3 regions of the Marinobacter sp. genome follow, and region 2 is predicted to be linked to each of the others. Evidence: predicted binding sites of a transcription regulator. Region 2 holds the regulator's gene; each other region holds the start of a gene.
What was found. Region 2 encodes FliA, which starts transcription of late flagellar genes. Its sites were predicted from a motif close to CTAAAGTTTNNNNNNNNNNNGCCGNTAA; they were not measured.
Positions count from the first base shown of each region.

Region 1 (8,078 bases), 1.1 Mb from region 2:
CATATGGCGCCCAAGCACCCGTTGACTCGCCAGTACGAAGACCTGTTCCGGGTTCTGCATGGCGAAACCGTGGAGCTTGAGCCTCTCACCGACTGAAGCGAGATTGATATGACCGAATCCGGTGACCCGATCGGGCAGGTGGCGGATTGCCTGCTGAACATAGAGATGGAGTTGCGGCAACTCGGGCTTTGGGAGTCCGAGCCACCACCGGAAGAGGCTTTCCAGAGTGCTCAGCCATTTTGCATCGATACGCTGGAGTTTACCCAGTGGCTGCAATTTGTCTTTGTGGAAAAAATGAAGATCATTATTGAAAATGACCACCCCTTGCCTTCGGCCTCCGGCATAGCACCCATGGCTGAGGAGCACTTCCGGGGGCGGCCCGAGTCCGGCAACAGGCTGGTCAGGGAGCTGGAGGAAATCGACCGCCTTCTCAGCGGGGAGTGATCAGTCCAGTCTCATTGACAGGTCGACAGCCTTCACATCCTTGGTCAGCGCGCCAATCGAGACGAAGTCGACCCCCGTCTCGGCGATCGGCACCAGGGTGTCGGCGTTGATTCCCCCGGAGGCCTCAAGCTTTGCCTTGCCTTGGGTGGTGGCAACCGCCGTTCGCATATCTTCAAGTGAGAATTCATCCAGCATGATGATGTCGGCGCCCGCCTTCAGGGCTTGCACCAGCTCGTCAAGGTTCTCGGTTTCCACTTCAACCGGTTTGCCCGGGGCAATCCTGTGGGCGGCCTCGATGGCTTCGGCAATCGAGCCGCAGGCGGCAATATGATTTTCCTTGATCAGGAAGGCATCCCAGAGCCCGATGCGGTGATTGAAGCAACCGCCACAGGTGACGGCGTATTTCTGTGCCAAGCGCAGGCCCGGCAGGGTTTTGCGGGTATCCAGCAGTCGTACATTGGTGTGGGCAACCCGGGCGGCATAGTTGGCGCAAGTGGTAGCAACCCCGGACAGGGTCTGAAGCCAGTTCAGGGCGGCGCGTTCGGCGCTCAGCAAGCTTCTGGCAGGGCCCTGCATGGTAAACAGTACCTGATCCGGTGAAACGGTTTCGCCATCGGATACCTGCCAGGTGAGCTCGACGGCCGGATCTACCTGCCGGAAAACCTCGTTTACCCACTCCTTGCCCGAAATCGTTGCGGTTTCTCGGGTAATCACGCGGCCTTTCGCCTGTTTGTCGGCGGGTATCAGTTTGGCCGTGACGTCACCATCACCAATATCTTCCCGCAGGCTCTGGGCAACATTCTCGATTCTGGCCTGACGAAGGAGTTCAGGGGGGATCATAGGGCAAAGTGTCCGATGCAGTGGGTTGTAGGCTTTTGAGGCTGTCAATTCTAATGGGCTGCTGGTGAATCGCCAAACTCTTGAGTCCAGACTGCTAAACTGTGATGCAGGTCAGGTATACACAAAAGGTGACAAATTCTGACACAACCTGACGTGGGCAGCTCGTATCATGTGAAGTGGATAATCAAACAGGCATTTGTGCGATACAAGGCGGAGCAGCGACATGGTGCACGATAACAAGGTTGTCAGCTTTTCAGGCCAGAAGCCGCCCGCCCGGTTTGCATTGCCTGCAGCCCTCGTCCGCCTGCGTGACGCATCGGGTCAGTCCCTCAAATCCGTTCTTGCCAGTTTTTTCGATCGTGCCGATGATGCCCTGTTTGAACTCGCCGACAGAGCCGGCTCCAACCTCGACCAGACCGCCTATTTTGATGCCATGCGTGAGCTCAGGCTTCGCCGCAAGGCCATGGTGGTCTCGATCCTCCAGTACGTCAGCCAGGCTTTCAATGAAATCGGCAGGTTCCAGCCCCAACAAAGCGCCAGGACCCTGGATGAAGTTGACGAGGACTCTCTCAGCCTCGTTGACCATTCCCAGCTTGAGCAGCAGGTGGCAGTCGACAACCTCATAAATAAACTCCGGAACCGTTATACCGAACAGATCCGTCTGCTTACCGTCCGGGTTGGGCATCTGGTGCCGGGCATCGAGCTGAAAGACGCACAAATGCCGCTGAGCCCTGAGATCATCTGTGGCGGTGTTGCCGAGGCCTGTGCCGACCTCGACATTGATATCCGGGCCAAGCTGGTGGTTCTGAAGCTGTTTGATCGCCTGCTCGCCGATACCCTCGGTGATTTCTACAAAGAAGCCAATCGCACCTTGATTAAAGAGGGGGTCATGCCTGATATGAAGCGGCCTCCTGCCGGCAAAGCGCCTGCGCGCTCCGGTCAGCGCATGTCAGGGGAAAATTCAGCGCCGACAGGCGCCAGCGTTCAGGCCAGTTCCACCGACGAGAGCCAGGGTATGTCTCAATCGCAGGCCACATTCTCAGAGCTCAGTGCGCTGCTGCATCGAGGCGATGCTGGTGCTGCCTGCGGTGGTGCCCCCGCTGGCGAAGCTTACATTGACACTGATCGACTGATGGCGCGTCTTACCGAGGCCCAGTCGAGCAGCCGGCAATGGGGCGATGGTGCCGTTGTGCCACTTAACGAGCAGCTTCAACCCATCCTGCGCTCCGGTGACGGAAAAAGCCTTCATGTGGGGCAGGTAGACAGTGATGTGATCAATCTGGTTTCAATGCTATTTGACTTCATCCTGGAGGATCGTCAGTTGCATCCGGTGATGAAGGCGTTGATCGGTCGTCTGCAGATCCCGGTGCTGAAGGTGGCGTTGAGTGACAAAAACTTTTTCAATCGCGGCGGTCACCCGGTTCGCAAGCTGCTTAACGAGCTGGCGCTGTCAGCCATTGGTTGGACTGAGAAAAAGACAGGTCAAAGGGATCCACTTCGGGAAAAGATTGAGTCGGTGGTAGATCGGGTGCTTGGCGAATTCACCACCAACGTCAGTTTGTTCGAAGAGTTGCTTAAAGATTTCAGTCACTTCATGGATCTCGACCGCAGGCGTCGTGAGCTTGTGGAGCAACGTCTTCGGGATGCGGAAGAGGGGCGAGCCCGTCAGGAGCGGGCGTCCCAGGCGGCAGAAGGATTGGTACAGGAGCTGACTGAGCAGCGGGACATTCCAGAGCCGGTTGCCGGTCTTCTCAACGAAGCCTGGACCAAGTATCTGCAGTGGGTGGTTCTGCGGGAAGGTGAGGAAAGCGATCGCTGGCAGCATGCCCGGAACCTGACCGAACAGCTGGTGTGGAGTGTCGATCCGCGGCCGGTCAATGATTCCACCCGGGGAGAGCTTCTGCGGGCAATTCCAGCCATCGTGGATGACCTTCGCAAGGCGCTTCAGGAGATTTCCTGGGACCCCTTTGCCACCGATGCCGCCATTCGTGATCTGGAACTGGCACACGTGGATGTTTTCCAGCGGCTGGTAACCGCGCCGTCGCGTCCGGAATCACCAGCAGAACCTGAGGACCTGCCGCAGCCGGAACCCGAGCGTTCGGTCGAAACGCCTGTGGCCCCTCAAGCGCCAGTTGAGGAGTTGAAGCAAACTCCGGTTCCGGCAGAGCCCGTGGAGTCACCCGTTGCGGTGGTCAACGAAGCGCCTTCCGAAACGGGAGGGAAAACCGGAACAGAAGAGTCGGCTTCGGTATCGCCACAATGGCTGGAAAAGGCGGAGAGCCTCCGTGTAGGTTCCTGGATTGAGCTAACCCGCGACGAAACCAAGGTGCGCTGCAAACTTGCGGCCTTTATCAAGGCTACCGGCAAGTACATCTTTGTGAACCGCAGTGGTGCCAAGGTGGCCGAGTATCTGCGCCAGGAGCTGGCCGCAGACATGGAAGCCGGAAAAATCAGCATGCTGGATGACGGCCTGATTTTCGACCGGGCCCTGGAGTCGATCATCGACAACCTCCGCAGCAGCCGCAAGGACTGATTCGTAGCAACCGTGGCAACTTTGTGATTCAATCAGAGGCTGTAATGCTCTGAAACTTTTGGAATTACTTTGCCCGATTCAGACGTTTTTTCCGAACGCCCTTCAGCCTCCGGTACCGATGGAAATTCGCTTCGCGAAACCGGGCGGATTTCCTTCGCCCGCTGGACCCCTTCGCCGAATTTCGGGCCTCGTCCGGATGGAGCAGGCATCTCTCTTCTGGTCGTCCACAATATCAGCCTGCCTCCGGGTCAGTTTGGTGGCCGCGAAATAGAAGACTTCTTCTGTAACCAACTCGACCATTCTGCGCACCCCTACTTCAAGACTATCGAGGGCGTCCAGGTGTCTGCGCACCTGCTGATTCGCCGCGATGGCGCGCTGGTCCAGTTTGTCAGCCTGCTTGATCGGGCCTGGCATGCCGGCCGATCGTGTTTTGAAGGGCAGGAGGAATGCAATGATTTTTCCATCGGGATTGAACTGGAAGGGACCGACGACACCCCTTACACCACCGAACAATATCGCATGCTGGCGAAAGTGGCGGACCTGATTATGACGGCCTGGCCGGATGTCACGGCCAATCGGATTACCGGGCACTGCGACATTGCGCCCGGCAGGAAGAGCGATCCGGGGCCTGCCTTCGACTGGCAATTTTTCCGGGCAGCCCTCCAGGCAGTCCAGGGATCCGGGAGGAACGTCTGAATGGAGTTTGTTGTGTTTCTTCTGGCGTATATGGTACGCAGGCGTCTGGATTCCCTGGATCTGCTGTCCGGGGATGAGGTCTGGCGTCGGTGGTTTCGCAATGGCAGCCGGGTCAGGGCGGGCCATGAGTCGGGGATTGCTATCGGGCTGGCGCTGGTTGTATTGCCGGCCTTCCTGCTGGGTCTTGCGGAATATCTCCTGGTAGCCTCCGGCTGGAGAATGGCCGCTTACCCATTGGAGTTCCTGGTTCTGGTCGTCCTCATGGGTACACCCGGCTGGCGACAGGTGCTCCGGGCTTACGCAGAGGCATGGCAGCGGGGAGACATGCAGTCGGCGTGGCATCATGTGAAAGATCTTTTACCGGCCGATGAACGGGGTGCAGCGGTGTCTCCCGAGGCCATGCATCTGTCCCTGTCCAAGGCATTGATGGTTTCGGTGTTTCAGCGCTTCTTCCTGGTGGCTTTCTGGTACGTGGTTGGCGGTATCGGCCTTGCGGTTCTGGCGCGTGGTTTGGTCGCGCTTGCCGATCAATGGCTTCAGGCGCCGGCCAGGCCGCGTTTTGCGAGAATATCGGACCTGGCCGGCTGGGTCCCCGCAAGACTTCTTTCTTTGACCTTCGGGATAGCCGGAGACCTTGCCGGCTGGCTGCGGGAAACCCGCCGCACCCTCACTGGTGTAACCAAAAAAGCCGGGGAGGTCCTCATGATTTCGGCCAATGGGTCGTTAACCGGGTATGCACTGGATCCAGCCCGCTTTTCCCGGGTTCACCCGGATGAGTGGACAGCGTTCGGAGGACGTAGCCTGAGAGCAGTAAGGGATTTATTGAACAGAAGCATGCTGGTATGGATATGCACGCTCGCTCTGCTGGTCATTTCCGGGGTTGTCTGACCTGGATTTTATAAAACATTACAGTTTAACAACAAATAATGCTTAAGTTTTTAAGACTTTAGGCGACAATATAAGAAAAGAACATACGTTCAGTTGTTATTTGCCAGCACGAGGGTCACTGTGAAGCAACTCATTAATCCTGCCATTGCACTGATGAACCGGCTGCCAATGGTCTACAAGTTCAGCCTCATCAGCATTCTGTTCCTGTTACCGATCGGTGGACTGTCCTGGCTTGCCATTTCCGAGCTGAACCGCTCGGTTCAGACCATGACTCGAGGTGTCGAGGGGCTTGAACAGCTTCAGCAGGTGGATCGGCTGGTGGACGCCGCGATGGATTATCGGGATTACCGTTCACCGGCAATTATCAAGGATGAATCCGCTATTACGGCAGTTTCTGAAGAAGCGGCCGGTGAGATAGACGACACTCTGGCGGCACTCGTTGCCGAAGAGCGTTCGTTCGATACAACCGGCTCATGGGCTGAACAGGTGCAGTCCCTTCGCCAGGAGTGGGAGGCACTCCGGGCGGATGATAACTATCAGGGCAGCTTCGATCCCCAGTTCAAATATTATCAGGAGTTTGTCCAGAAGGCCCAGGCTCTGCTGTCCGCGACCATTGAAATTTCAGGCTTGGGGCAGGGAGCCTCGAGGGAGAACCAGCTTATTCTTGGCCTGGTCAGCGACTCGCTCCCTGCCGCACGCACCGTGATCGGCCGTGCAAAATCCTACGGCATCTTCGCGCTGGTTGAGGGTCAGGTGGGCTATGCACTGAGCGAGACCTTGAACGCGATCTATGACCAGCTAACCAATCGCAGCTCATTGCTCTCACCTGCGTTGGCCCTGGCCTCCGAGGCATCGCCGGCGTTGACCGAGCAGGCGGGCAATGCGATTCAGCGGGTTGATGAGAGCCTGATGGTGGTCCGGGATCAGCTGGATCTGAACGTGATTACGCCAATGCGTCTGGAAATGCCCTGGACCGAATACGACGATTTGATGTCCGGGCAACTGGCTCATTACGACGAGGTCAAGACGGCTGCGTTCAGTGTGGTCGATTCGAACCTGCGAGCACGGCTCGAGAGTGAGATTAACCAGCGTCGGCTGATCGTCATTGCTCTCATTGCCATCCTGCTGGTGGTCGTCTATCTCTATATCGGTTTCTTTATGTCGGTGCGCACCGCCATCAACCGCTTCAGCGAGGCTGCACGGAGCGTCGCTGCCGGTGATATGACCACCCATATCATGTTGCGTAACCGCGACGAGCTGGGCGAACTGACCACTGAGTTCAACAACATGACCGACCGGATTGCCGAGCTGATTCGCTCGGTCAGCCGGACCACGGCGGATGTGGACCAGCAGGCGACCCGGGTCAACGACACCGCGGCTGCCAACAGCGAGGCCGTGGCACGCCAGATGGAAGAAAGCGGCCAGATCAACGAGGCCATGAACCAGATGGTTGAGGCGGTCCACGAAGTAACAGAAAGCGCTCACCGGGTTGCAGACAGCGCCAGTAACGCCGAACAGGATACGGAAACCGGGCGTGGTGTGGTTGCCGACACCGTTGAAACCATCAACAAGCTGGCGGGCGAGATATCTGGCGCCGTGGAAGTGATCAACCGGGTCAGCAAGGACAGTGACAACATCAGCCAGGTGCTGGTCGAGATCAAGGCGATTGCCGAACAAACCAACCTGCTGGCTCTGAATGCCGCTATCGAGGCTGCCAGGGCCGGTGAGCAGGGGCGCGGTTTTGCGGTAGTTGCCGATGAGGTTCGCTCGCTTTCCCAGCGTACCCATAAATCCACTGAAGAGATTGAGGGTATGATTTCCCGCCTTCAGAGCGGCGTGAAAGATGCGGTGTCAGCCATGACCAACAGTCGGGACGTGACCGAGGCGACGGTGCAGAAGTCGGGTGAGGTCACGGAGGCTCTGGACAGGATCGCCAAGGGTATTTCGGTGATCGTGGATATGAGCCACCAGATTGCCCAGGCGGCGGAAGAGCAATCCGCCGTTGCCAAGAACGTGAATTCGAACGTTGAGCAGATCGGTGAGCTGGGTCAGAGGACTGCCGCCAACGCCGAGGAGACGCTCGGTTCCTCGCGGGAAATGTCGCAGCTGACCGCCTCACTCCAGCGCCTGGTGGAGGCCTTCAAGGTCTGACTGGCGCCAGCTTCCGAGTAACAGTGAAGACAAATCCGGCCCCTAGAGGCCGGATTTTTTTTGCTCCCAGAGAATTTCCTCACCACCATCGCGACGGGCCAGGACGCGGGCGATGACAAACAACAGATCCGACAGACGATTCAGGTAGTGCCGGGAGGCGGTATTGATAGAATCTTCATGGCCGAGGGCAACAACGACTCGCTCCGCCCGACGGGATACCGCCCGGGCCAGGTGGCACTGGGCTGCCGCAGGTGTGCCGCCAGGCAGGATAAAGTTCTTCAGAGGTGGCAGACCCTCGTTATGGCGGTCGAGGGTGTTTTCCAGCCATTCGATATGATCATCACCGATCACGCGGCTGCCGGGGATGGCAAACTCGCCTCCCAGATCAAACAGGTGGTGCTGGATGCGGCGCAGGCTTTCAATCAGTTCGTCGTCGCTGTCGAGAGTCTCGATCAGCAGCCCGATGTGACAATTCAGCTCATCGGCGGTGCCCATGGCTTCAACCCGCTGGGCATTCTTGGCAATA
Region 1 is NZ_OZ245935.1:264,409-272,486, forward strand. It holds gene ACO06L_RS01180 (ParA family protein) at 1-96, shown strand, start outside; gene ACO06L_RS01185 (YqcC family protein) at 109-444, shown strand; gene nadC (carboxylating nicotinate-nucleotide diphosphorylase) at 445-1,284, opposite strand; gene ACO06L_RS01195 (DUF1631 domain-containing protein) at 1,508-3,817, shown strand; gene ampD (1,6-anhydro-N-acetylmuramyl-L-alanine amidase AmpD) at 3,887-4,513, shown strand; gene ACO06L_RS01205 (histidine kinase) at 4,514-5,401, shown strand; gene ACO06L_RS01210 (methyl-accepting chemotaxis protein) at 5,522-7,552, shown strand; gene ACO06L_RS01215 (cob(I)yrinic acid a,c-diamide adenosyltransferase) at 7,595-8,078, opposite strand, start outside.
Region 1: the regulator FliA is predicted to act here: its motif matches at 5,443-5,470, upstream of ACO06L_RS01210 (methyl-accepting chemotaxis protein).

Region 2 (8,078 bases):
ATTGATGAACGGCGGAACGAATACCCAGCGCACCTGGGTAAAGGCCCGTTTGAGCATGGGCCAGGAGGTCTGCAGGATGGTCGCCGCCAGGGTACCCCCAATGACGATAATGGCTGCTGGCCCGTTGAACAGGGAGCTAACGGCCCCGCCCTCGAGCAGATTACCGCCGAGTATGGCGGCAAAGGCCAGTATGACCCCGAGGAGACTCAGGATATCCATCAGCAGACACCTTCGACCAGGCGTGGCCCGATTTCGTCCAGCGACAGAACATCATCGGTCAGCCCTGCCTTGGCAACGGCCATGGGCATGCCATAGATAACCGACGACTTTTCATCCTGGGACCAGATGTCGGACCCGCTCTGTTTCATCATCCGGCAACCTTCTTTGCCGTCCGAGCCCATGCCGGTAAGAATGACACCCAGCGTCTTACCCGGAAAACTCCTGGCCAGGGAACCGAAGGTTACGTCCACACAGGGCTTGTAATTGAGCCGCTCGTCGCCCGGCAGGATACGGATCCTGGCCTGACCGCCCCGATTCTCGACCATCATCTGTTTGCCACCGGGTGCCAGCAAAGCAAGGCCGGGCCGCAACACATCGCCATCCTGCGCTTGCCGCACTTCAATCCGGCAAAGCTTGTTCAGGCGTTCAGCGAAAGCCGGCGTAAAACTGGCCGGCATATGCTGTACCAGTACGATGGGTGCCGGGAAAGTGGCGGGTAACGCGGTCAGCACTCGTTGCAGGGCAACTGGTCCGCCCGTCGAAGTACCAATACCAACCACCGCGTAATGCTTGGCGGCGCCTCGCCGGGCATGGCGCCTCGGTGCTTCGGCGTCACTCGGGGAACTGGTCGGGGCTGCAGGGCTGTGTGTGTCCGGGCGCTGGCGCGGCGTGATGTCCGGACGAGGACGTGCCGTTGTGCCTGGTGCCCGGGAAGCGGGCGCCGACGGCTCAGGACGGGCCGGAGCAGCAGGCCGGTTGCCGGGGCGGCTGCCAGCCACGTCAAGAATTCGATCGATCAGGATTTTCTGGAGCTGGCTGTTGTCCCGGGCAATTTCTTCAAAATTCTTGGGCAGGAAATCAACGGCACCCGCCTCGAGCGCGTCGAGGGTCACCCGAGCGCCCTCGTAGGTTAGGGAAGAGAACATGAGCACCGGAGTCGGATGCTTGCGCATGATTTCGCGCACGGCGGAGATGCCATCCATCACCGGCATCTCGTAATCCATGGTGATTACGTCTGGACGCAGTTTTTCAGCCAGCTCCACGCCTTCCCGACCGTTGGTAGCCGCACCAACCACCTTGATCTGGCCGGAGCTGGTCAGGATTTCCGTCAGCCGTTTGCGAAAAAACCCTGAATCGTCAACGACCAGGACAGAAACTGTCATCCACTTCTCCTACCCAATCCATCGTTCTCCGGCCTTCTCTGGCCACAGTCACCTGAAGTCCCGGCTCAGCCGTAGTGTTGCAACAGGCTTGGTACATCAATAATCAGCGCAATCCGGCCGTCGCCAGTGATGGTGGCGCCGGCCATTCCCGGCGTACCCTGAAGGGCGCGCCCGAGGGGCTTGATCACCACCTCTTCCTGCCCGACCAGCTGGTCGACAACAAAACCGACCTGTTTGGTCCCCATGGCCACGATGACCACATGGGCGTTTTCAGGCACTTCCTGGGAAGTGCCGCCACGAACCAGCCATCGCTTGATATGGAACAGCGGGAATACCTTTTCCCGAACCACAATGCACTCGCGGCCGTCGACGATATTGGTCTTGGTCAGGTCCAGGTGGAAGATCTCGACCACATTGACCAGCGGCAAGGCAAAGGACTGGTCCCCGAGCATGATCATCAGGGTGGGCATGATGGCCAGCGTCAACGGAACCTTGATGACAATCCGGGACCCCTTGCCCAGTTCCGATTCAATGCTCAACTGGCCATTGAGCTGGCCAATCTTGGTTTTCACCACATCCATGCCGACACCACGACCGGAGACATCTGAAATCTGGTCTTTGGTGGAAAATCCGGCCGCGAAAATCAGATTGAAGCACTCGGAATTGGTCAGGCGATCAGCGGCATCCTGGTCGTAAATCCCCTTCTCAACTGCCTTCCGGCGCAGCACTTCCGGATCCATGCCGGCGCCGTCATCCTCTATGAACAACAGGATATGATCCCCTTCCTGCTCGGCAGACAGGGTAACGGTACCCTGGCGGGGTTTACCTGCTTTCTCGCGCACCTCCGGGGCTTCGATCCCGTGATCGACCGAATTCCGGACCAGGTGAACCAACGGATCGGACAGCGCTTCGACCAGATTCTTGTCCAGGTCGGTATCTTCACCATGCATCACCAGGTTGACCTCTTTCTTGAGGTTCCTGGCCAGATCACGGACCACCCTGGGGAAGCGACCAAACACCTTCTTGATCGGCTGCATACGGGTCTGCATCACGGCAGACTGAAGATCGGTGGTGACCACATCCAGGTTGGACACCGCCTTGTGCATGTGCTCGTCTTCGCTTTCGTTGCCCAGACGCTGCAGGCGATTACGCACCAGCACCAGTTCGCCCACCATATTCATGATGTCATCAAGGCGCTTGGTGTCGACACGAACCGTTGTTTCCGCCGCAGGCGCGTTCTCGCGAGCGGGCATGGCAGGTGCGGCAGCGCCTTTGGCTTCCGGCTTTTCGGCTGGCTTAGCGGCCGCCTTCGGCTTGGCCGGCTCTTTCGGCGCGGACGGCTCTTTCGGATCCGCGGACTGTCCTGGAGCTGAAGGCTCTTTCGAAGCTGAAGGCTCTTTGGAAGCTGAGGGCTCTCCCCCGGCGGTCGGACTTCCTCCTTTGCCGTGAAGATCGTCCAGCAGTTTTTCGAATTCGTCGTCAGTGATCAGGTCATCGCTGGCACCGCCCTCTGCCTTGGCGGCCGGCTTTTCTTCTTTGCTGACAGCCTCTTCCTCGCCCGCAGGTGCTCCGGCAAACTGCCCTTTTCCGTGTAACTGGTCCAGCAGCGCCTCGAATTCGTCGTCGGTAATCTCGTCGTCTCCGGAACCCTCCTGGTCACCCGCAGCCGCTCCGGAGCCTGAAGCTGGTGCCTGGCCTTCGGATTTTTCGTCCTCCAAGGCATCCAGAAGCTGTTCGAATTCGTCGTCGGTGATATCACCACCGTCTTCTGCCGGTTCGTTCTCTTCATGCTCAGGTTGAGAAGCAGCGGCGGGTGCCCCCTCGCCCTCCGGCTGGGCCAGGGCATCCAGGCGTGCAATCAGTTCGTCCGGGGCTGGTGTCAACTCCTCGTGATTGCGGACCTGCTCAAACATGGCATTGACGTTGTCCAGGGCTTCCAGAACCACGTCCATTAACTCAGAGTCCACCTTGCGCTTGTGATTGCGCAGGATATCAAAAACGTTCTCGGCGGAATGGCAGCAATTCACCAGTGCTTCAAGCTGAAGGAAGCCCGCGCCGCCTTTAACGGTGTGAAAGCCACGGAAGATGGCGTTGAGCAGATCACTGTCGTCAGGATGTTGCTCAAGATCTACCAACTGCTCTGACAGCTTTTCGAGGATTTCGCCGGCTTCTACCAGGAAGTCCTGCAAAATCTCTTCATCAGCATCAAACGCCATGCGTTACCCTCTTCATTCAGAAACCGAGACTGGACAACAGGTCGTCTACGTCGTCCTGTCCCGAAACTACATCTTCACGCTCATCGGCCTTGATCTGGGGCCCGACGCCCTTCTCCGCAGACTCTTCTTTTTCTTCAATCTGGTGCACCGTGCCCGTGAGCTGGTCCACATGGCTGGCCATCACCACCAGGCTGAGCATCTGTTCCTCAACCTCTTTCACCAGGGCAGTGACCTTCTGGATAACCTGCCCCGTCAGATCCTGATAATCCTGGGCCAGCAGGATTTCCGACAGGTTGCTGTACATGGTGTCAGCGTCGGTAGCCATACTGACGAAAAAGCGATCAATCCGGCCATAAAGCTCCCGAAACTCGGCCGGCTGCATTTCCCGGCGACGCAGACGCTGCCACTCATCGCGCAAAGCAGCGGCCTCGTCCCGCAGGGCATTGGCCACGGGCATGGTTTCCTCAACCAAATCCATGGTCCGGTTGGCCGCTTCACCAGTCATCTGCACGACGTATTCGAGGCGATCGGAGGCATCTGTCATCATTGACAGTGCTTCCTGCTGTTCGGCGTTACGGGGATCAATCTGGAAGTTCCGGATTGCTTCGTGCAAGCTCCGGGTCAATCGCCCGACCTCGCGATACAGACTCTGATCCCTGACCTCACTGAGTTCATTGATCAGGGTCATGGCTTTGGCATAATCACCCGCATCAACACTCTCTGCCAGTTCTGCTGCCTGCCGCTGGAGCTTTTCCGTCACCTCCGGTTCAAGGCCCCGATGGTTCTTTTTGCTATCGCTCATGAGAGCCATCCGACCTCTGGTTACTGGATTCTTTCAAAGATTTTCTCAATCTTTTCCTTGAGCACCGCGGCGGTGAACGGTTTGACAACATAGCCGTTCACGCCCGCCTGGGCAGCGGCAACAATCTGGTCCCGCTTCGCCTCAGCCGTTACCATCAATACCGGCAGGGTTTTCAGGTTCTCGTCCGCCCGAACGGCCTTGAGCAGATCGAAACCGGACATGCCTGGCATGTTCCAGTCGGTGACCAGAAAATCGTACTTGCCGCTCTTGAGCATCGGCAGAGCTGTGTTGCCGTCGTCTGCTTCATCGGTGTTGGTGAAGCCCAGATCACGCAGCAGGTTCTTGATGATCCGTCGCATTGTGGAGAAATCATCCACAATGAGGATTTTCATGTTTTTGTCCAATGGGACCTCCAGTTAGTAACACCCGGAATTCGTTTGACCTTCGCGTTCAAAGTCTAGCAGGCCGCTGTTTTAACCGCTTATTGTCAGACCTTTGCTTCGGTTGTAAAGCATCGGTTACCAAAAACTACAGACTGCCTCTTCGAGGACACAGACTGAACGCAATCAGCTGTCCGATTCCTGGCGCCAATCCGACAGCCGTCCCCGAAGGCGCAGGGCCGCCTGGCTATGAATCTGGCTTACCCGGCTCTCGCTGACGCCAAGCACTGCACCAATCTCCTTGAGGTTCAGTTCTTCCTGGTAATACAGGCTCAGCACCAGTTTTTCCCGTTCCGGCAGGTCTTCAATGGCCTCAGCGAGGCTGCGCCGGAAGGCATCGGAGGACAATCCCTCAAGGGGATTATCCTGCGTCTCTGTCTGTTCTATCGGCAGCTCTCCGGATTCATTGAGCTCATCGAGGCTAAAAAGTCGGCCGCTGTTGGAATCGGAAAGGTAAGAGTGATATTCCGCCAGCCCCATGCCCAGCTCCTCGGCCACTTCCAGATCCTGAGCTTCACGACCCAAACGGTCTTCAACGGCCTTGATAGCCTGGGAAATACGGCGGGCATTGCGATGGACGGAACGGGGAACCCAGTCGCCCTTGCGGATTTCATCCACCATGGCCCCGCGAATCCGGATGCCGGCGTAGGTCTCGAAGGTTGCACCTTTGGTAGAGCTGTAGCGCTGGGCTGCCTCAAGCAGGCCGATCATGCCGGCCTGCATCAGGTCTTCAAGCTGAACCGAAGCAGGCAGGCGGGCCATCAGGTGAAGGGCAATTTTCTTGACCAGCGGCGCATGCTGCTCAATGAGCTGTGACGGCTTCTGCGCACCCGACTGGTTATAGATTCCGAGGTTTTTCGCCAATGTCATGTATCCGGGTTTTTGTTTGACTGGATCCGATTCAGACTTCGACGAGCCGCTCCACAAAAAATTCCAGATGCCCGCGGGGAGAGGACGGCAACGGCCAGCTGTCTACCTTATCCGCCAGAGCCTTGATAGCCAGTGACGCCTTCGCCCTGGGGTAGGCATCCAGCACTGCACGCTGTCGCTGAACCGCTTTCTTCACAGCCTCATCGTAAGGCACCATCCCGACGTATTGTAGTGCCACATCCAGGAAGCGCTCGGTGACCCGGGTCAGTTTTTCGAAAAGATGCCGGCCTTCCTGCTCGTTTCGTACCTGGTTGGCAAGGATACGGAAGCGGTTGGTACCGTAGTCACGGTTCATGAGTTTGATCAGGGCGTAACAGTCGGTAATCGACGTGGGCTCGTCACAGACCACCAGCAACAACTCCTGGGACGCTCTCAGAAAGCTGACCACCGATTCCGAGATACCGGCAGCGGTATCCACGATCAGGACATCAATCTGATCCCCCAGCTCGCTGAACGCGTTAATCAACCCGGCATGCTCCATGGGGCTGAGCTGGGTCATTCTCTGGGTACCGGAGGAGGCAGGAACAATCTTGATGCCGCCGGGACCATTCACCAGAACGTCCTTGAGATCACAATCGCCCGCCAGCACATCCTGAAGATTACGGTTGGCGGTAATACCAAGCAATACGTCGATATTGGCCAGCCCCAGGTCGGCGTCGAGCAGCACCACTCTCCGGCCTTTCTGCGCCAGGGCGATTCCGAGGTTCACCGACACGTTACTTTTGCCGACTCCACCTTTGCCGCCGGAAACTGCAATCACCTGTACCGGTTGTGCTTTGCTCATACTGTTTTTTGTCTCTCGCCACGTCTAGCCGGGGGCTGTTGTTCGGACGCTCGCTGTTTGTTTGTCCGGTCCGGGGTTCATGAGTTCAGGCCCCCTCTGCGACCGCCTGCTGTTGCTGGAGTGTTTTAAGCCGGTCCACGGCCAGCCGCACCAGCGGAACGGCTTCTGCGTGGTGCAGGTCTTCAGGAATTTTCTGCCCGTCTGTGTAATAGGCTACCGGCAGACCGGTTTCCATCACAAAGCCGAGAGATTCACCCAGTGTGAGGGCTTCATCAATCTTGGTCATCACACAGCCCGCAAGATTTGCCATCTTATAGCAATGCCAGACGGATTTCATGATGCGCGGCTGACTGGTTGCCGAGACTACCAGATGCGTTTTGATATTGTGATGGCTGCGAGCCAGTTCGGCCAGCTGTTCCTGATACCCCTTATCCGCACTTGTCAGCCCTGCGGTATCGATCAGTACCAGGTGACGGTCTGACAGCTCGTCCAGAATATCGTCGAGACTGTGGCTCTCGTCCACCACACGAACGGGCACATTCAGGATGCGCCCGAAGACAAACAGCTGCTCATGAGCGGCCACTCGGTAGCGGTCGGTGGTTACCAGTGCCACCGAGTCGGAACCGTGCTTCAGCACGTAGCGTGCCGCCAGCTTGCCAATGGTGGTGGTTTTCCCGGAACCGGTGGGGCCCACGAGCGCGTAGGCGCCACCCTCATCCAGCCACTCCATGCGGGAGGTCCGGACACCAGTGCACAACATTTTGAGGGACTGTTTCCAGCCATCCTCGAGGCGCCCGGCCTTGTGGCGACGGGAAATTGAGCCCGCCAGTTCGCTGCCCAGGCCAAATTCCTGCAGGCGCTCAGCCAGCCTCTGTTGAACGGCGGTGGTTGCCGAAACCTCCGGCTCCGATTCCGGCCGGCGGCCCTGCATCATGTCCCGCAGGGAACTGATCTCGGCTCGCATCTGCGCCAGCTCATCGGGATAGGCTTCCCTCGGAGCGCGGGGCATCTCAGGCTCATCAAAACCCGCACCCAGCGATTCCTGCACCGCCGCAAACGAGGCTCCGGCATAGCCGGCGCCCTGGGACGCCCGTTTTTCCCGGACCTCCCGAATGCGATCCCGAGACCGGCCCAGCTCGTCTTCAAGACGGCGGTGCTGGTCGGCCTGCATTTCGGCAAGTCGGGAACCGTTGGTCGCTTCTTCAGCCTGATTTCCCAGGCGCTGACGCGCCATGTTTTCGTCATAGTCCAGCGCCGTCACAATTTCGACACCGCCATCGACCCGACGATTGGAAAGAATCACGGCATCCGGCCCCATCTGTTCACTGACCTGCTTGAGCGCCTCTGCCATGGTCTGAGCAAAAAACCGTTTTACTTTCATGATGCCTCTTCCTCCACCGGCAACGCCGTGCCGGCGCTGTCCGCTCTGTCATCCGCGCCGTTACTGGCCAACGGACGCCACGATCGTAATCTGTTTGTTATCCGGAATTTCCTGGTACGAGAGCACGTGCAGGCGCTCTACCC
Region 2 is NZ_OZ245935.1:1,357,527-1,365,604, forward strand. It holds gene ACO06L_RS06150 (flagellar motor protein) at 1-219, opposite strand, end outside; gene ACO06L_RS06155 (protein-glutamate methylesterase/protein-glutamine glutaminase) at 219-1,382, opposite strand; gene ACO06L_RS06160 (chemotaxis protein CheA) at 1,448-3,598, opposite strand; gene ACO06L_RS06165 (protein phosphatase CheZ) at 3,615-4,400, opposite strand; gene cheY (chemotaxis response regulator CheY) at 4,421-4,804, opposite strand; gene ACO06L_RS06175 (RNA polymerase sigma factor FliA) at 4,967-5,710, opposite strand; gene ACO06L_RS06180 (MinD/ParA family protein) at 5,742-6,554, opposite strand; gene flhF (flagellar biosynthesis protein FlhF) at 6,640-7,935, opposite strand; gene flhA (flagellar biosynthesis protein FlhA) at 7,996-8,078, opposite strand, start outside.

Region 3 (8,078 bases), 2.0 Mb from region 2:
CCCCCATTGCATATGTCAAACCTCAGCAAATAGTCTCCCCGCCGTCAGCGACGATAACCTGTCCGGTGATGTAGGCACTGGCTTTGGTAGACAGAAACACGGCCAAACCAGCGATATCCACCGGATCACCAATTCTACGTAGCGGAGTTTTGTCTTCCGCTTGCTTCGCACGGACCGGGTCGTCCCAGAGCGCTTTGGCAAAGTCGGTTTTGATCAGGCCAGGAGCAATGCTGTTGATCCGGATACCTTTTGGGCCCCACTCCACCGCCAGGTTGCGAGCCAGGGCGGCTTCGGCGGCCTTGGATACACCGTAGGTGCCAATCACGGTATTGCCTCGCAGACCCGCAATGCTGGAGAGCAGGACCACGGCGCCTTCGCCTTTCTCGGCCATCTGGGGCAGCACCATGTTTGTGAGCCAGAAGGTGCCCTTGACGTTGGTGTCCATGATCTTGTCCCAGGCGTCGTCGGTCATCTCGGCCGTGGGTCCGTAGACCGGGTTGGTGGCGGCGTTGCACACGAGTACGTCGATGCTGCCCCAGGCTTCGTTGGTTTTGTTCACCAGGTTCTTCAGGTCTTCTTTTCTGCCGACGTGACAGGGAACGGCCATGGCCTCGAAGCCCTGCGCTTTTAATTCCGCAGCCACCTGCTCACAGGCTTCGGCCTTGCGGCTGGAGATCACGACTTTCGCACCACACCTGGCCATTTCTTCGGCAATAGAGCGGCCGATGCCTTTGGTGGAGCCGGTAATCACTGCAACCTTGCTAGTCATATCAAACAGTGGATTGTTCATCGTTAGGTCCTCGCGCACTGTTTCAGAGGTTCTCGATTCAGCGATACTGCCGAAGCTCCATTTTGGCAATGGAATCCATGTGCACTTCATCTGGCCCGTCTGCCAGGCGAAGTGTCCGCACCTTGGCCCAGGCCTCGGCCAGGAAAGTGTCCTGGGAAACCCCTGCACCGCCGTGCACCTGGATAGCCCGGTCAATCACCTTCAGGGCCATACTCGGCGCAATCACCTTGATCATGGCGATTTCCTGGCGGGCTACCTTGTTGCCAACGGTGTCCATCATGTGCGCGGCTTTGAGAGTCATCAGGCGGGCCTGTTCGATCTCCATGCGGCTGCGGGCGATGTCCTTGCGGATGGAGTCGAAGTCCGAGAGCTTCCGGCCAAAGGCCTCCCGGGCGTTGGCGCGCTTGCACATGAGCTCCAGCGCCCGTTCCGCCACGCCAATGGTGCGCATACAGTGATGGATTCGACCTGGCCCGAGGCGGCCCTGGGCAATCTCGAAACCACGGCCCTCGCCCAGCAGCATATTGCTGGCAGGCACCCGTACATTGTCGTAATGGATTTCGGCATGGCCGTGGGGGGCGTGGTCATAGCCAAACACGTGCAGCGGGCGGATCATCTTCACGCCGGGAGCGTCCAGGGGCACCAGGATCATGGACTGCTGCTTGTGTTTCTCGGCGTCCGGATCGGTCTTGCCCATGACAATGGCGATTTTTGAATTCCGGGTCATGGCGCCGGAGGACCACCACTTGCGACCGTTAACCACATACTCATCGCCCTCGCGGCGGATCTCGCAGGCGATGTTGGTGGCGTCGGAAGAGGCCACGTCCGGCTCGGTCATGGAGAAGCAGGAGCGTATCTCACCATCCAGGAGCGGCTTCAGCCATTGTTCCTGCTGCTGCTCATTGCCATAGCGGGCAATGGTTTCCATGTTGCCGGTATCCGGTGCCGAGCAGTTGAACACCTCGGGGGCCATGGCAGAGCGGCCCATTATTTCGCAGAGATGGGCGTACTCGAAGTTGCTGAGGCCTGCGCCGAATTCGCTATCAGGCAGAAACAGGTTCCACAGGCCGGCAGCTCTGGCCTTCTGCTTCAGTTCTTCAATAATGGGCACCGGCGCCCAACGGTCCTCGGCGTCTTCGATCTGTCGATGATGAGTCTCTTCGTTCGGATAAATATGGGCAGCCATGAAATCGTTTAACTCAGACTGCAGCTGTTTCGCCCGGTCAGACAGCTCGAACATTGCCGTTTCCTCTTGTTGTTTTGTTTCGTGACCGCCATCAGACCGGCAATCACCTGTTCAGATCACTCCATTCAGATCGGCACGCCCTCCGGCTTTTCGCTGCCGGAGCGAATACGGAACGTGGCCTCAGCAATGGCCAGAAGATTGCCCTGATCGTCATGTACTTCGCCCGTGCTGTTGAATATCCGGCTTCCCCCGGCGCGTTTGCGTCCGGTTACCCGGATCACACCTTCGGAACACTGGCCGGTAAACGTGGTGGTGAGAGACAGGGTAATGGCCTTGCGCATCCGGCCCGGATACGGGCAGTAAGTGCCCGCTTGCGCCATGGCAATGTCCAGCAGGGACGTCAGTACACCGCCATGGATAACGCCGCCCAGATTCAGATGCCCGGGCCGAAGCTCAAGCTCGATGACCGCTTCGTTTTCTTCCCAGGACGCCTGGCGGTAGCCAAGCAGGCTGTGGAAGCCAGGCAGGTCCTGGCCATGGGTAATGTGGCGGTTTTCCTCACTCATCAGACATTGTTTCCAGGTGGGCCGGGGGCCTCGTGTTGTCTTTGTGGTCCTGTTGTTTTTGTAATTTGTCACGCCTTACGGTTTTGAGTCAATATATTTGAAAGCTCGTTTCATCTAGTAAAACATGATTCATCAAGAACGCCGAAAAATGAAAAAGACAACGAGTAGCAGGCCTAAGCTTTTATTTTTCATCGCCGCTGGACGCCTTCAACGAGCAGGCTTCAGACGCTGATACCTCACTTCCAGGGGTGGGTGGAAACCAGTCTGATGAACTACCCTTACAGGTAGCCCGACTGCAAATCCGAACGACAAACATCCTATTGCAAAGCCCCAATGTTGTGATAGATTCAGAGAATAAAATTCACCCTGCAGTTACGAGTTCTGCACAGTGAAACACAAAGCAAAGCCACTACAACAATGAACGAGGCACGCTCATGAAACTCTTTGCTACTGCTCGCAAGACTCTGACGGTGTATGCGTCAGCCCTTACCCTCGGTATTACCGCTGCGCTTTCCGCGGCGCCCGCCGCTGCACAGGACACTTTTACCTGGAAGGTGCAGTCCCACTGGCCCGGTTCCAGCAGCTCCTACACAGACAGCCTTGGCCGGATCAAACGGGTTCTGGAAGAGCGAACTGATGGCCGTCTGAAACTGCAGCTTTACGAGGCCGGCGCGCTGTTCAAGGCCACTGACACTTTCAACGCGGTAAGCCGTGGCATCCTGGAAATGGGCACCATTTCCCCGGCCTATGCCCAGGACAAGATCTCCCTCGCCGGCATTGCTTCTGGCCTGCCGTTTGCCTTCCGCAACGTTTGGGAGGCCGCCTACTTCCACCAGAACCTGGGGTTCGAACAGATGCTCCGGGACGAAGCGGCAGAGCATGACGTTTACTGGGCCACAGACAAGGTCTATCCCACTGAAATGGTGGTCAAGGAGCCGATTGAAAGCGTGGAGGACTTCAACAGCCTGAAGATCCGCTCCTCCGGCGCCCTGCAAACCTTCTTGACCGAAGCCGGAGCCGCTGCCTCTTATATTCCGGGCAGTGAACTCTACTCAGCCCTGGATTCCGGCATCGTGGACGGCGCCCACTGGGGTGCGGCCCAGGGTGCCTACAGCATGGGCCTGTATGAAGTGGCCAAGTACCATGTGCAGCCTGCCCTGAACATCGCCGGCACCGACGTCATCATCGTCAGCCAGAAGGCTCTGAACAAGCTGCCGGAAGACATGCAGAAGATCGTCAAGGATGCCCTCAACGAGCAGTTCTGGATCCGCACCAACGAATACCAGTACAAGGAGCGCATCACCCTGGCCAAGGCCATTGAGGAACAGGGCGTGCAAGTGAATGTCCTCCCGGATGAAGTCCAGAACAAACTGGTCGCCACCGCCCAGGCCATGTGGGATGAGGAAGGCAAGCGCAGTGAGAATGCCAAGAAGGCACTCGATATGCTGAAAGGTTACCTGGCCGACCTCGGCTATCTCTGATCAGCCAGTGCTCTGACCGGGGCCGGGGTCTTCGACTCCGGCCTTTCTTTCCCCGAACCAATCCAGCATCCCGTGGGAGAATGCCATGAGTGTGATGATCGCCGCATTCATGAGAGGGGTTACCCGTCTCAACGATTTCATCGGCCGGTGGGTTGCCCTCCTGATTTTCGCAATGTTCGTGTTCCTGCTTCTTGAAGTCGGGTTCCGCTATCTGCTCAATTCTCCCACGGTCTGGACCAACGAACTGACCCAGATGCTTTTCGGCATCTACGCCATAATGTCCGGTGGCTACATCATGGCCCACCGCGGCCACGTCAACGTGGACCTGCTGCATTCGCATCTGAAACCACGGAAACGCGCGGCTCTGGACATTGTTACCTCCGTGGTCTTTTTCATTTTCACGCTCGCCCTGCTGTGGTTCGGGATCGACATGGCCCAGGAATCCATGTCCAGTTGGGAGACTTCCTACTCGGCCTGGAATCCGCCTATCTGGCCGGTGAAGCTGGCCATACCCATCGGCACCGCGCTGCTGGTTCTGCAAGGGTTGGTCAAACTGCTCGAAGACATCGCCGTGGCTTTCAACCTCGATTACTACACGCCTCAAGAGTCCGAATCTGAAGGAGATCAGCTGTGAGCATTGAAGCCCTGACTCTCCTGTTCTTCGGTTCGCTGCTGTTTTTCCTGCTGCTGGGGCTGCCGCTGGCGTTTGTTCTCGGTGGCGTCTCGGTGGTGTTCCTGTATTTCACCTGGGGCTTTGATTCCTTCTACATGGTGGCCTCCCAGATCTGGGGCACCATGGAAAGCTTTACCCTGGTCGCCATCCCTCTGTTCGTGTTCATGGCCATGATTCTGGAGCGCACCGGGGTGGCCCGGGATCTTTACCGGATGATGCACCTGTGGTGCGGCGGCCTCAGAGGCGGCCTTGCCCTCGGCACCCTTGGCATCTGTGCGGTGTTTGCCGCCATGGTCGGCATCAGTGGCGCTGCAGTGGTTGCCATGGGAACCATAGCCCTGCCATCCATGCTCGAGCGTGGCTACGACAAGAGCATGGCCCTGGGCGTAATCAATACCGGCGGTGGCTGGGGCATCCTGATTCCGCCCAGCATCCTGATGATCCTCTACGCCCTGATCACCGGCGTGTCTGTCGGCCAGATGTTCGCCGCGGGCATCATGCCCGGCATCCTGCTGATGGTACTGACGGCCATCTACATCCTGGTGCGCTGCCACCTGCAACCGGAGCTGGCACCGGCGCTGCCAAGAGAAGAACGAGGCACCTGGCCGGAGAAATTCCGGGCTCTGCGAGCCGTGCTCCTGCCGATTGGCGTGGTGGTCATGGTACTGGGCTCCATCATCGGCGGTATTACCACCCCGACTGAAGCCGCTGCCATGGGTGTTCTCGGCGCCCTGATTTCCGCCGCCGTGTATCGGCAGTTCAAGTGGAGCATTCTGAAGGAAGCTGCGATCCGCACCTTCAAGCTCACCGGCATGATCATGTGGATCCTGTTTGCGGCCCATGCCTTCAGCGCTGCGTACCAAAGCATGGGCGCACAGGAACTGATCGAGGGCCTGATGAACATGGTGCCCGGTGGGCCCTGGGGCATCATCATCGCCATGATGGTGATCGTGTTCCTGCTGGCCATGGTGCTGGATCCGGTGGGTATCATGCTGATCACCCTGCCGGTGTTCATGCCGATCGTGGAATCCCTGGGTTTCGATCCGATCTGGTTCGGCATCCTGTTCGTGATCAACATGGAAATCGGCTACATGACGCCACCCTTCGGCTTCAACCTGTTCTACCTGAAGGGCATCGTGCCGCCGTCGATCACCATGAAAGATATCTACAAGTCGATCATTCCCTTCGTGATTGTGGAGATCATCGGCATCATCCTGATCATGATCTTCCCGGAGATTGCCACCTGGTTGCCGGATCTGTTTTTCTGAACCGGCAGCCAGGCACTTAACATCACCTTAATTTCCCTCCTGTACCGTTTTGACTTGCGGCATCGGCAAGCGTGGTCTTAATTAAAGATTCAAGTTGCAAAACCTGAAGCCGTTACATAACTCACTAATTACAAAAGACAAAAACATCGCGAATACTTCTATTAATCGGTACAGGAATTCCTTCCATGTCGTTGACCAGCACTATGAACAACCTTCCTGTGGGAAAAAAACTTGCAGGGAGTTTTGCATTTCTTGTGTTGCTGGCCGTAATTATTGCGGTAATCAGTATCCAGACTCTTAGTCAATACAACCAAAGGTCGCTAATCGTTGCGGCTGCCAGTTCGGCGGAATCCTCGCTTCTCGATGCCCGGGCGGACGAAAAGAACTTCCAGCTCAGACGGGATTCAAAATACATAGAACAGGCTAAATCCCTTGCGGACAATGCCGCCGCAACGGTGGCTCCGCTTAGAGAGGTGCTGGTGGTACCGGCCGACGATGAGCGAGTCGACAATATCATCGCGGGCGTTGACCAGTACAAGGCACTACTGGACGAGCTTGAAGACAATGTGAGCGCTCAACCGGAAATCGTGAATCGTATCGAGGACGAGATCCAGACCGTGGCCCGTGCAACCGTCAATACAGCTCTGGAACTGCAGGAAGTTCAGGTCCAACGAATGGAAGAGCAATACAGTTTCGCGGTGAAGGAGCTCATCGCAATCACCGCTGTAGCCGTGATTATAGCTGTTACCATTGCCTGGCTACTTACTAGGGCAATCGTCAGGCCGGTGAATGAGTCGGTCGAAATCGCCAACAAGGTAGCCTCGGGCGACCTCACAGTTGATGTACGCAGCGACAGGGGTGACGAGTTCGGCCAGTTACTGGCGGCATTTGGCGCAATGGTGACCAACCTCCGTGAACTGGTCCGTGAAATCGACACCGGCGCCAGCAGCATCGCATCGTCCTCAGAGGAACTCTCGACCGTCACCAATCAGACGAGCAAGGGCGTGGCAGAGCAGCAAAGCCAAACCGATCAGGTAGCTACCGCCATGAACGAAATGGTCGCGACGGTTAACGATGTGGCCAAGAGTGCAGAATCCGCGTTTCAGGCGGCCAACCACGCCAGCGAAAAATCCGTGAGCGGCGAAAAAGCAGTCAAGGAAACTCTCCACTTTGTTGCTGATCTGAACAAGCAAAGCGCCGAGGTCACCAAGCAGCTGAACAGCCTGCAGGCTGAAACCAACAATATCGGCACGGTGCTGGACGTGATCAAATCCGTCGCAGAGCAGACCAACCTGCTGGCCCTCAACGCGGCCATTGAAGCCGCCCGGGCCGGCGAACAGGGCCGTGGCTTTGCGGTAGTCGCTGATGAAGTCCGGTCACTGGCTCAGCGCACCCAGAGTTCCGCCACCGAGATCGAGACCCTGATCGGCAATCTGGTCAGCAGTGCGGAAACCTCCGTCAACAGCATGGAAACCGGCAACAGGCTCGCCGAGCAAACGCTGGAACGCGCGGAGGTTGCCGGCAGCACCATCCGCGAAATGGCCGAAGCCGTGGAAGAAATCCGGCAGTACAACAGCCAGATTGCTACAGCGGCGGAACAGCAAAGCTCTGTTGCAGAGGACATAAACCAGAACGTTACCCAGATTCGTGATGTGGGCGACCAGTCTGCAGCCTCTACTGAGCAGGTATCCGCTGCAAGTGAGGAGCTGGCCCGGCTTGCAGAGGGACTCAGCACACAGATTGCTCGTTTCAAGGTATGAGACAGGTTGCGAGTTGGGCAGTGTAAGCGCTAAATTCAAGGGGCATCCGGCATAGGGAAACCGGAAGCCCCCAACAAGGAGAGACGCTTATGCACCAAACACTACCTGCATCAATCCGTATCGCAGTTATCACTACGCTGTTTACGTTATTTTCGATGAACACTCAGGCTCAGGGCCTGTCCGACCAGACCATCTCATCGTTTATTGACAGCTTGAAAGCAGCAGAGCAGCTGAGCTCCGAATTTGAGGACCTGAGTAACGATATGGAGAGCCAGAACGATGGCACCATGCCAGACTTCTCCCGCATTTTCTCCGATTCGCTGAAGGAGCTGGAAGGTCACCAGGCCTATGGTC
Region 3 is NZ_OZ245935.1:3,326,575-3,334,652, reverse strand. It holds gene ACO06L_RS15180 (SDR family NAD(P)-dependent oxidoreductase) at 23-790, opposite strand; gene ACO06L_RS15175 (acyl-CoA dehydrogenase family protein) at 828-2,030, opposite strand; gene ACO06L_RS15170 (PaaI family thioesterase) at 2,102-2,542, opposite strand; gene dctP (TRAP transporter substrate-binding protein DctP) at 2,977-4,023, shown strand; gene ACO06L_RS15160 (TRAP transporter small permease subunit) at 4,109-4,657, shown strand; gene ACO06L_RS15155 (TRAP transporter large permease) at 4,654-5,964, shown strand; gene ACO06L_RS15150 (methyl-accepting chemotaxis protein) at 6,150-7,724, shown strand; gene ACO06L_RS15145 (hypothetical protein) at 7,814-8,078, shown strand, end outside.
Region 3: the regulator FliA is predicted to act here: its motif matches at 6,053-6,080, upstream of ACO06L_RS15150 (methyl-accepting chemotaxis protein).